3 regions of the Enterococcus sp. AAFC-DPL-6103 genome follow, and region 3 is predicted to be linked to each of the others. Evidence: predicted binding sites of a transcription regulator. Region 3 holds the regulator's gene; each other region holds the start of a gene.
The links. Region 3 encodes NrdR, which represses ribonucleotide reductase genes. Its sites were predicted from a motif close to ACACNATATATNGTGT; they were not measured.
Positions count from the first base shown of each region.

Region 1: a site for NrdR is predicted at 1,513-1,528, ahead of nrdH (glutaredoxin-like protein NrdH). Genes of this name have one in related genera too.
Region 2: a site for NrdR is predicted at 2,209-2,224, ahead of nrdD (anaerobic ribonucleoside-triphosphate reductase). Genes of this name have one in related genera too.

Region 1 covers NZ_CM177102.1:2,286,882-2,290,802, reverse strand. The annotation lists gene nrdE (class 1b ribonucleoside-diphosphate reductase subunit alpha) at 1-1,082, opposite strand, end outside; gene nrdH (glutaredoxin-like protein NrdH) at 1,207-1,431, opposite strand; gene AC4BC3_RS10870 (FeoA family protein) at 1,840-2,313, shown strand; gene feoB (ferrous iron transport protein B) at 2,310-3,921, shown strand, end outside.
Region 2 covers NZ_CM177102.1:1,866,488-1,870,408, reverse strand. The annotation lists gene nrdD (anaerobic ribonucleoside-triphosphate reductase) at 1-2,109, opposite strand, end outside; gene AC4BC3_RS08920 (ABC transporter ATP-binding protein) at 2,415-3,182, shown strand; gene AC4BC3_RS08915 (ABC transporter permease) at 3,172-3,921, shown strand, end outside.
Region 3 covers NZ_CM177102.1:1,159,272-1,163,192, forward strand. The annotation lists gene coaE (dephospho-CoA kinase) at 1-400, shown strand, start outside; gene AC4BC3_RS05660 (CsbD family protein) at 602-934, shown strand; gene nrdR (transcriptional regulator NrdR) at 1,203-1,703, shown strand; gene AC4BC3_RS05670 (replication initiation and membrane attachment family protein) at 1,717-3,099, shown strand; gene dnaI (primosomal protein DnaI) at 3,099-3,921, shown strand, end outside.

The DNA of each region.
Region 1 (3,921 bases), 1.1 Mb from region 3:
ATGATATAAGGATAACCAGATTCTTGTTGTAATTTTGAAATTTCATTTTCTAAATCACGTGCTTTGATTTTTTGTTTACGAATATTAGGATTTGCTACTAAGTTATCATATTCTTCCGTGATATCTACATAAGAAAATGGAACGCCGTATTCTTTTTCTACACTATAAGGACTAAATAAATACATTTCTTCGTTTTTACGAGTCAATTCATAGAACTTATCTGGAACAACAACACCAAGAGAAAGTGTTTTGACACGGATTTTTTCATCAGCATTTTCTTTTTTGGCAGATAAAAAGGCAACGATATCTGGGTGGAAAACGTTCAAATAAACCACACCAGCACCTTGACGTTGACCTAATTGATTTGAATAACTAAAGCTATCTTCGAATAATTTCATGACAGGAACGACACCACTAGCTGCTCCTTCATATCCTTTGATAGGGGCACCTGCTTCACGTAAGTTGGAAAGAGTAATCCCTACACCGCCACCAATACGAGATAATTGTAGAGCGGAGTTGATTGATCGCCCAATTGAATTCATATCATCAGTCACTTGTGTTAAGAAACAAGAAACTAACTCGCCACGACGTTTACGCCCAGCATTTAAGAATGAAGGAGTTGCGGGTTGGTAACGTTGATGGATCATTTCATCTGCTAAAGCTAATGCAAGTGCTTCATCACCATTTGCAAAGTATAAAGCATTGAAAGCTACACGATCTTCATAAGATTCAAGATAAGCAGAGCCATCATTTGTTTTTAACGCATATTGAGAATAAAATTTATAAGCTGCCATAAATGACTTAAAGGTAAAGTGTTGGTCTGCCAAAAATTGGTACAACTTTTCAATAAATTTATCAGAATATAATTGGATAAATTCTGCTTCGATATATTGATTTTCAATCAGATAATCGATTTTTTCTTTGATTGTTGGAAATGTCATTGTATTTGGTTGCACATTTTCCTCAAAAAAAGCTGCAAGAGCTTCTTTATCCTTGTTCAAAGGAATTTGACCGTTAACTGGTCGGTTAATCTCGTTGTTTAACTTAAAGTAACTGACATCTTTTAAATTTTTAAGACTCATAAGTACGCCCAACCTTCTTTTCTTTTTGTTTAGTTTTGGAGAATCGTGCTTTAAAAAAGGATTTGGGGCTTTTGGTCGAGCCGTCAAATCCAAGTGTGCTACCTATTTTTAGTTGATAGACAAATTAGCTAGCTAATTTGCGTAATTGATCTGGACGAAAGCCAATAACTGTTTCAATTTCAGAAGTTGTCACAGGGACGCTTTGGAATCCTTGTTCTTTCAACCAATTGATTGCTTCTGGTTTTTCATCGATATTTACTTCTTCAAAATCAATTTTATTATCAGCTAAAAAGCGTTTGACCATTTTACATTGCATACAGTTGTTTTTAGAAAAAATTTTTACGTTCATTCTTTCTGCCTCCTCATAACATATTCCGTCGTTATCTATAATCAATAGTATAAAACTCTTAGTAAAAAAGTCAATTAAGAAACACTATATATTGTGTTGTGGAAACTGTGGAATACTAAGTTTTGTGTTTTTTGAAAAACAATTGAAAGCAAGCATCAGTAAGGAAAAAACCATAATCAAGTAAAAAAAAGCTGTGGATAACCGCTTAAAAAGAATTTTTTTCCATCAAATTAAAATAATTTATAACGAAAGTGTAATCTTTCACAATGATAATTGACTTTCTCAATTGATGGAGTTATTCTTGTTGAGAATGATTATCAATCGTTAATATGTTCAATAAAAATAAATAGAAACAAAAAGAATGAAATCATTTCCCTACATGATTTTTTTCACAAGAAAGGATTTCGGATGGAAACTTTAGCACAAGCAAAACAGAATTTAGTTTACCAAATTGTCAAAATCCAGACAAAAGAGTCTGTCAAAAATCATTTACAAAATTTAGGAATCATTCCAGGAACCAAAATTGTTGTTGTGAATTTTTCAGGGGAAAATGCAATTCTACTATTAAAGAACAATCGAATTGCAGTCAATCGAGAATTATTAGCGCAAATCATTGTGAAGAAGCCAGAATCATTAGCTGAAGCTTGGACATCCCTTGATCAACTAACTGTTGGTGAAAGTGCGACAGTGGTTGCTATTCATGGGCAAGGTGCAGTGAAACGACGTTTAATGGATATGGGTGTGACTAAAAATGTTCGAGTTGTGATTCGGAAGTTAGCACCATTGGGCGATCCACTCGAGATTACTTTACGCGGATATGAATTAACATTGCGAAAAAAAGAAGCTGAATTGATTCTTGTTCAAAAGGAGCAAAGTGAATGAGTATTGAAGTTGCGTTAGTTGGTAATCCTAACAGTGGGAAGACAAGTCTATTCAATGCGCTGACGGGAGCCAATCAATATGTTGGAAATTGGCCAGGAGTGACAGTCGAAAAAAAATCAGGTAGCCTGAAAAAACATCCAGCCATTCATATTCAAGATTTACCCGGTATTTATTCTCTCTCACCGTACACACCTGAAGAAATGGTTGCCAGAGAGTATTTGATTCATGAACGTCCAGATGTTGTGTTGAATATCGTAGATGCGACGAATCTGGAAAGAAACCTCTATCTAACTACGCAGTTACTTGATTTAGAAATTCCAGTGGTTGTCTGTTTAAACATGATGGATGTGGTCAAAAAAGAAGGAAAAACAATTAATCTGGAAAAATTGTCTTATGGTTTAGGTGTGCCAGTTATTCCGATGAGTGTTGTCAAAAACCAAGGACTTGAGCGTGTTTCAAAGTTGTTAACTACTCGAGAAACTTTTACCATACCAGAACCGTGCGAGTACGATCCGCGATTGGAAGCAGCATTAAATGAAATTGAAGATGTCTTGCATTTTGATTTCACAATGAAAAACCAACGTTGGTATGCCTTGAAGTACTTTGAACGAGAAACATTAGCTAGTTCTGAATTAGTGTTAACAACGCAACAAACAAAAGAAATTGAAGAGCTGATCCAGTTAACAGAAAAAATTTTTGCAGAAGAAAGCGAAACGATTCTCGTCAATGAAAGATATGAATTTATCACACAGCTAACAGCTTTGAGTATGGTAACGGTTGACTCCTTCCAATATTCGTTAAGCGACAAAATTGATCGAATCGTAACGAATCGTTGGTTGGCGTTACCAATCTTTGCGCTAGTGATGTGGTTTATCTATTATTTAGCCATTCAAACAATTGGAACGATGGGCACGGACTGGATCAATGATACATTCTTTGGCTCATGGGTACCGGAAACAGTTGGAAGCTGGTTACAGGCTGCTCAAGTCGCAGACTGGATGCAACAACTCATTTTGAATGGAATCATTGCTGGTGTTGGTGCAGTGTTAGGCTTTTTACCACAACTGATGGTTCTGTTTCTCTGTTTAAGTTTTCTTGAGGACTGCGGGTATATGGCACGCATTGCTTTTGTGATGGATCGTTTGTTCCGCAAGTTTGGCTTGTCAGGTAAGTCGTTCATCCCGATGTTGATTGCGACGGGGTGTGGTGTACCGGGCGTGATGGCGAGTCGGACGATTGAGAATGAACAAGATCGTCGTTTAACGATTATGGTTACGACTTTCATGCCTTGTTCCGCAAAACTACCAATCATTGCATTGATTGCAGGCGCTTTTTTCCCACATTCTTCTTGGGTAGCACCGTCTGCTTACTTTTTGGGAATGAGTGCCATTATTTTATCTGGGATTGCGTTGAAAAAGACACGCTTATTTGCTGGCGAAACAGCCCCATTTATTATGGAATTACCTATGTACCATTTTCCGCAGCTTCAAACGATTTTGCGACAAACGTATGATCGCTGTAAATCATTTGTGAAAAAAGCAGGAACGATTATTTTTGTTTCAAGTATTGCTGTTTGGTTTTTATCTTCTTATAATTTCCGTGGTCAGT
Region 2 (3,921 bases), 710 kb from region 3:
CAAATAACCACAAGTCCGTTTCACTACGTCACAAGTTTTTGGATCATGGTTACCACATTCAGGACATTCAAAGCCACGTTCTGTTGGGGTAAAATCACCTTCAAAACCACATTCATAGCAATGATCAATTGGTGTGTTTGTTCCAAGATAGCCAACTTTGTCATAAGCAAAATCCCAAACAGCTTCCAATGCTTTTGGATTTTGTTGCAACATTGGATACTCACAGTAGTGGATGAACCCACCAGAACAATATTGTGGGTAATCTTTTTCAAAATCAAGTTTTTCAAAAGGTGTTGGATTTTTGCGAACATCATAATGGAAACTATTTGTGTAATATTCTTTATCTGTAATATTATCGACGAGACCAAATTTTTCCGTATCTAAACGACAGAAACGATCGGTCAAACTTTCACTTGGTGTTGAATAGACACTAAAGTGATAACCATATTCATCGCCCCAATGATCTGCATTGGCTTTTAACTTTTTAAGAATAGCTAAAGTGAATTCTTTTGCTTCCGGATTTGTTTCCCATTCGCCACCGTAAAAAGCAGAGGCTACTTCATACAATCCAATGTAGCCAAGGGACACAGTTGCCCGACGATTTTTAAAGAGTTCATCCACAGCATCTGTACGTGAAAGACGTTTACCGAAAGCCCCGTACATATATAGAATTGGCGCATTTGCAGGGATAGCTTCTTTACAACGTTCTACGCGATAAACCAAGGCATCCTTCATGATTTCAAGACGATCAGCTAATAGTTGCCAAAACTTTTCTTGACTTCCTTTTGCTTCCATTGCAATTCGAGGTAAGTTTAGCGTGACTACACCTAGATTCATGCGCCCCACATTGATTTCTGTTCCATTTTCGTCTTTCCATCCTTGTAAGAATGAGCGACAACCCATTGGGACTTTGAAACTACCTGTTAGTTCAACGATTTTGTCATAATTTAAAATATCTGGGTACATCCGTTTGGTTGCACATTCCAAAGCTAATTCTTTAATATCATAGTTTGGATCCGTTGGCGCAAGATTCACGCCAGCTTTGAGTGTAAAAATGAGTTTTGGAAAAATGGCTGTTCGTTTTTCGCTTCCAAGTCCATTGATTCGAATTTGTAAAATAGCCTTTTGAATTTCACGTTCAAACCAATTTTCACCAAGTCCAAAGCCAAGAGAGGTGAAAGGTGTTTGTCCATTAGAGGTAAACAAGGTATTGATTTCATATTCTAAACTTTGCATTGCATCAAAGATATCTTTTTTTGTTTTTGCTTTGGCGTAAGCTTCTTGTCGTTCTGTTGTTTCGACCCATTCTTGTGCATCTTTTAAATGTTTTTGATAATTTAATTCAGCAAATGGCGCAAGTAGTTCATCTGTGCGATCAGCCGAACAACCACCATACTGACTAGAAGCTACATTGGCGATGATTTGTGAGATTTGGGCAGTTGCTGTTTGAATCGATTTTGGTGATTCAACTTCAGCATTCCCAATTTTAAAACCATTATTTAACATGCCTTTAAAGTCAATCAAACAACAATTGGTCATTGGTGTATATGGATGATAGTCTAAATCATGATAATGGATATCGCCTTTTTGATGGGCATTGGCAATATGAGGAGGTAACATTTTCAAACCAATTGACTTACCAACGATTCCAGCAGTCAGATCACGTTGCGTATTAAAAACATTACTGTCTTTATTCGCATTTTCATTGACAACTGTTTGATCCTTGTTGATCAATTTTTCAATGGAAAAGTTGATATCAGTTGCTTTGCTACGTTCAAAATCACGTCGTGTACGATAACGGATATATTCTTCAGCAAGTTCATATTCATTTTTTTCAAGTAGAATGTGCTCAACGATATTTTGAACTTCATAGATTTTGACATTTTCAACAAAACGGCTCTTGATTTCGGCGACAACTAAGTCAACGATTGACTGAATCCGTTCATAGGCAAGGGGAGACAAAGAGCCATGAATTTTCTTCTCAGCTTTGACTAATGCTTCATTGATTTTTTGTTCATCAAAGTCGACGTGACGACCATCACGTTTAATGATTTTGATTGTGGGTGATTGTACTTCGTTGGCTGGCATTTCTTTATAGTTTACCTTCATCTTCTCAACTCCTACTAAATTCTTCTTGTCTATCATAAAACAAATTAATAAAACGGGCAACTATATGTAGGGGGTTATTTGATGTATAAACAAGTGAATATACCATATATGGTGTATATTCCTTTGTGAAAAAAAGTGAAAACGTGCAAACACAGGATTTATAAAATGAATAAAAAAAGCAAAAAAAAAATAAAAAAACATTTTTTTTACTCAAAGTGACAAAAACTAAAGAGAAAAAAACAAAAGACTATGCTACGATGCAAGTATAATAAAAGTAGTGAGGAATATTTTAGGAGGGCAAACATATGGAACGAATGATTGAGGTGAAGCATCTCAGTAAAATTTATGGAAATAAATTAGCGCCCGTCAAAGTACTAGACAATCTTTCTTTTACTGTGGACGAAGGAGAATTCGTAGGAATTATGGGTCCAAGTGGTGCAGGGAAAACAACTTTGATGAATATCTTATCGACGATCAGTTTGCCAACTATGGGAAGTGTCACGATTGAAGGAAAAGAAATCACTAAAATGAAGAGTAGTCAGCTTAGTGATTTTAGACGAAAGCAATTAGGTTTTATTTTTCAGGAGTTTAACTTAGTTGATACATTGAATGCCAAAGATAATATTTTATTGCCTTTAGCAGTGGAACGGATGCCAAAAGAAGAAATGGAGCGGCGTGTCTTACATGTTGCACAATTGCTAGACATTGAAGAAATCATGAAACGCTATCCAGATGAATTATCGGTCGGGCAACGTCAACGAATTGCGGCGGCACGTGCCTTAGTTGTTCATCCAAAAGTTATTTTTGCAGATGAACCAACAGGCTCACTTGATTCAAAGTCAGCAACAGAATTATTAAATTATTTAACATTGATGAATCAAAAAGAAAAGGCAACTGTGTTAATGGTAACTCATGATCCTTATACCGCAAGTTATTGTAATCGCATTTTATTTATCAAAGATGGTGTGATTTTTTCTGAAGTTGTTCGTCGCGGCTCGCGAAGTGAATTTTTTGAAAAAGTGATCGATATGCAAGCGACAATCGGGGGAGGTGGCAAGATCAATGCTTTATAAGTTGGCTGCCAGAAGTTTATTTAGACAGTCGCGGGGGTACTTGATTTATTTTTTTAGTCTGACTTTTTCAGTCATGATTTACTATTCTTTTAATTCGATGACGTACGATCAATCGTTAGTTCGCCGTGCGAGTCAAGACGGATCGATTGATGGTGCACTCGGTTTTGGAACGTTTATGATTACGTTGGTGTTACTATTTTTTGTTTATAGTGCGAATCGTTTTTTTCTAAATCGTCGTGAAAAAGAAATTGGTATCTATCAATTGTTTGGGGTAAGTAAGTTTCAAATTTCTTCGATCTATCTGATTGAGACGATGGTGATTGGTCTATTCTCTTGTGTGACAGGTATTTTGTTAGGGATTGTTTTTTCAAAACTTTTTCAAATGATTTTAGTTCGAATGATGCGAATGCAAATCGATAGTCCATTTTTTGTTGCTTGGTCGTCCATCGTTGATACATTGGTTGTATTTTTTCTGATTATTTTGATTGTATCGGTGCACTCTACTTGGAAAATTTGGCGTTACCCAATGATCCAAAGTTTTGGAAATGCAGAGCGAGTAGTTAGTAAAAAAATGCGTTTACGAACCAGACACCGTTTGCTGGGCATCATCGGATTGTTTCTATTGACAAGCGGTTATTTTGGCGCAATTCATTTTCGCGAGTATTTAACGTGGTTAGTAGAAAATGGTGCTCAGTTTGGCTTGATTTTTAGTTATCCATTTTTAATTTTTTTATTATGT
Region 3 (3,921 bases):
AAATCGTAAAAAATTAGGTACTGTCGTATTTGCAAACGATGAATCGCGGCAAACCTTAAATCGTGTATTGAATCCGTTTATCCGTGGACGTATCAAACAACAAATTGCTGAGAAAAAAAGACAGAATCCCTTAGTTGTTGTTGATGTTCCTTTACTGTTTGAAGGGCACTATGAACGTTACATGGATGCTGTAGCAGTTGTTTATACTACAGAAGCGATTCAGCTTGAACGATTGATGAAACGAAATCAATTAACAGAAACTGAAGCATTAAAACGAATAAAGACGCAGTGGTCAATCGAAGTGAAAAAAGAACGAGCGGATATTTTGTTTGATAATACTCGAACAAAAGAAGAATTAGTCCAACAAGTCGAGTCATGGCTAAAGCAACAATCTTTATAACAGATTAAAAATACAAAAGCAAAGTGCTTCGTTAGCTAAACGGAGTGCTTTGCTTTTTAGTTTAATGCTTTTTTTGCTTACAAGTCATCAAAGACGTGAAACAAGTATTTTTACATCTATGAGAATGATCAATTAGTCGTATATTTTGAGTATCTTGTTCATTTTTGTTATGCTAAAGATAAGAAAAGGGGAGGGATTTGTATGGGAAATATCAAGAATCAAAAAGATAAAGTTGTCGGATCTGCCAAAGAAAAGATTGGTGAGTTACTTGATAAAGAAGAATTAAAAAATGAAGGCCGTGTACAAGCCGAGATTGGGAAAAAGAAAGCAGACCAATATAAAGAACGAATTGCTGAACTAGATGATCAACAAGCAGAAAAAGAAGCACGTCAACAAGATCTGACACAAGAACGAAAAAAAGAAATGACTGATCGAACAAAAAAGCCACTCCCAGACGCTGAACACATCCCTGATGAACAAAAAATTGAAGAACAACGGTTAAAACATTACACTGGTATTGAAGAAAAATTGTAGTTTTTGAAAACATGAGTCATGTTTTCAAAAGGAAACAGTTGAAAATCTTTCACAGTTTCGTTTTGATCGTCAAATGAGTTGTGATAAACTTTTGTCACAACTCATTTTTTTGCGATGAATGGATAAAAACGCTTTATGGCCGATGAAAACTGCATCTTTTTAGTTGAGAAAGTCGCTTAACATAAAAGTTTCATGTTATAATGCAACTAACTATGAAAGAGCAGAATGTTCTTTTTATAAAACTTAAATGATACATGAGGTGAACTAAATGAGATGTCCAAGATGTCAACATAATAATTCCCGTGTTATTGATAGTCGTCAAGCAGATGATGGTCGGGCGATTCGTCGTCGACGTGAGTGTGAAAATTGCTCATTTCGTTTTACAACATTTGAAAGAATCGAAGCTGCACCACTGCTAGTTATCAAGAAAAACGGTGAGCGTGAAGAGTTTAATCGAGATAAGATTTTAAGAGGATTGATTCGTTCAGCCGAAAAACGTCCAGTTGCTATGGAGCAAATGGAGCAAATTGTGAACCATGTAGAAAATCGTGTCCGAAGTTTGGGCGAAAACGAAGTATCAACCAATTTAATTGGGGAATATGTCATGGAAGATCTTGTAAATTTGGATGAAATTGCCTATATTCGTTTTGCAAGTGTGTATCGCCAATTTAAAGATATGTCTGTATTCTTAAAAGAGTTGCAAGATATCGTAGAGAAGGCAAAAGAAAATAACAATTCTAAAGATACCGAAGACGAAAGTACAGAATAAAGGGGGCATTTCCTTGGAAAATGCTTGGAAAGAGCTTCAACCAAAAAATATCTACCAAGGAAGAAAGCGGAGTCCTTTAAAAGAAGAAAATCGAAATGCGTTGCTCTATCTTTACCAACCTTTGATTGGTGGAGAAGCGCTTAGTATTTATCTTACTCTTTTGACAGAAATTTCTTTAGAGACTGGCCAAGGACCAGAAGGACTTCACGCAGATTTATTGAGTAGTCTTGGTTGTGGTATTCCTCAATTTTACGAAGCACGAAAAAAACTTGAGGGAATTGGCTTATTAGATGTTTATTATAAAGAAGACCCTAGCCTAGGTGCATGTTTCCTGTATGAATTACTGGAACCAATGTCGGTGAAACAATTCTTTATGGATTCTGTTTTAAGTTTTTTACTATTAGAAAAGGTTGGTCAACGTCGCTTTGATCAGTTAGTTAAACATTTCGAACCAAAAAAACTTTCAACAGAAGGCTATCAGAAAAAAACTAAAAAATTTTTAGAAGTGTACCAATTTAACGAGGCATCCTTTGCCGCTGACAAACAGCAAATCGAGAAGCTGGAAGAAACATTTACTGAGCAAGCAATAACGAAACGGTTACCTGAAAAAAGCACGATTGACTGGTCTTTTTTGACAAACTGGTTGCAAAAAAAACATATTGACAAACCAGATGAACCAACCATCAAACAACTCGAAATGTACCAACAATTGTATGGATTGGATGATTTAGCTTTAGGTGAGAAAATCGTTGAAGCGTACGACTTCACAGAGCAAAAAATTTCTTTGAAAGAACTTCAAAAAATCTTTTTGGCAAACCCTGTGAGTCAATCATCTACGCTAAAGGTACCTGCAGAAAATCTAGACAGCACCGAAATCAAAAAGGTGGAATCAGCGCCTAATCATGGACAACTGTCTGCAGCCTCTGTGCAGTTAATCAAAGAGGCCCAAAGTGTTCCGCCAATGAAATATTTAGAGTCAATCAAAAAAGAAAAAAATGGGTATGTATCTAAATCAGAAACGTGGTTGATGCAAGAGCTTGTTTCTCGCTCAGGGCTTCCAAGTAGTGTCATCAATGTGCTATTGAATTACGTATTGGTCATCAAAAATCAAGCAAGTTTAGGGACAAACTATGTCAACACAATTGCTAACGAATGGGCACAACAGAAAATCATGACAGCGGAAGATGCTATTGCTCATATTAAAAAGAAAAGCCAAGAAAGCGCAGAGAAAAAGCAAACGAGAAACTACTCAAATACTCGTCGAAATGTGCGCCGAGAAAAATTACCTGATTGGGTAAATCAACCAAAAGATGAGAAGAAAATCAGTCAAGAAAAACAAGCAGAAATTGATCGTCGCTTTAAAGAATATCTTGCTAAAAAGGAGGGTGACAACTAATGGAAGATGTTGGAAGAGAGCTAAAAAAGATCATTAGCAAACGTAATTATCAAGAAAAGTATGCCGAAATGATTCAAGAAGTATTGAATGATTCAGATGTTCAAGCTTTTTTGGCAGAACACCAAGAGCGTTTAACACAAGCAGATATTGAAAAAAGTTATGCAAAACTTTATGAGTTTGTTCAAGAAAAGCGAAAATATCAGAAAAATGATCCAACAATGATTGCACCAGGCTACGAGCCAAAACTGGTGTTGAACTTTCATTATGTGGATGTCACCTACGTACCGACTGAAGCATTAATTGCTCGACAAAAACAAGAAGAAATCCGTAGTCGTGTGAAAGCAATGGATATGCCGAAAGATATACAAACGGCTACATTTGAAGGATTTGAGCAAACAAGTGGCCGTAGTGATGCCTTTTTTGAAGCATTCAATTTTGTGGAGCAATACACAAATGATCCTAAAGGTTACCACAAAGGGCTATATTTAGTTGGAAGCTTTGGAATTGGTAAAACGTATTTATTAGGTGCAATTGCACATGACCTAGCAGTTGCAGGGTATACAACTACGCTTGTTCATTTTCCGACATTTGCAGTTGAAATGAAGCAAGCAATTGGAAAAGACCAAGTTTCGGACAAACTAGATGCGGTGAAGCGCTCGCCCGTCTTAATGATGGATGACATTGGAGCCGATGCAATGAGTAGTTGGATTCGTGATGAAGTATTTGGTGTTATTTTGCAATATCGAATGCAAGAACAATTACCGACATTTTTCTCATCAAATTTTACAATGGATGAGTTAGAAAAACATTTGTCTGTTACAC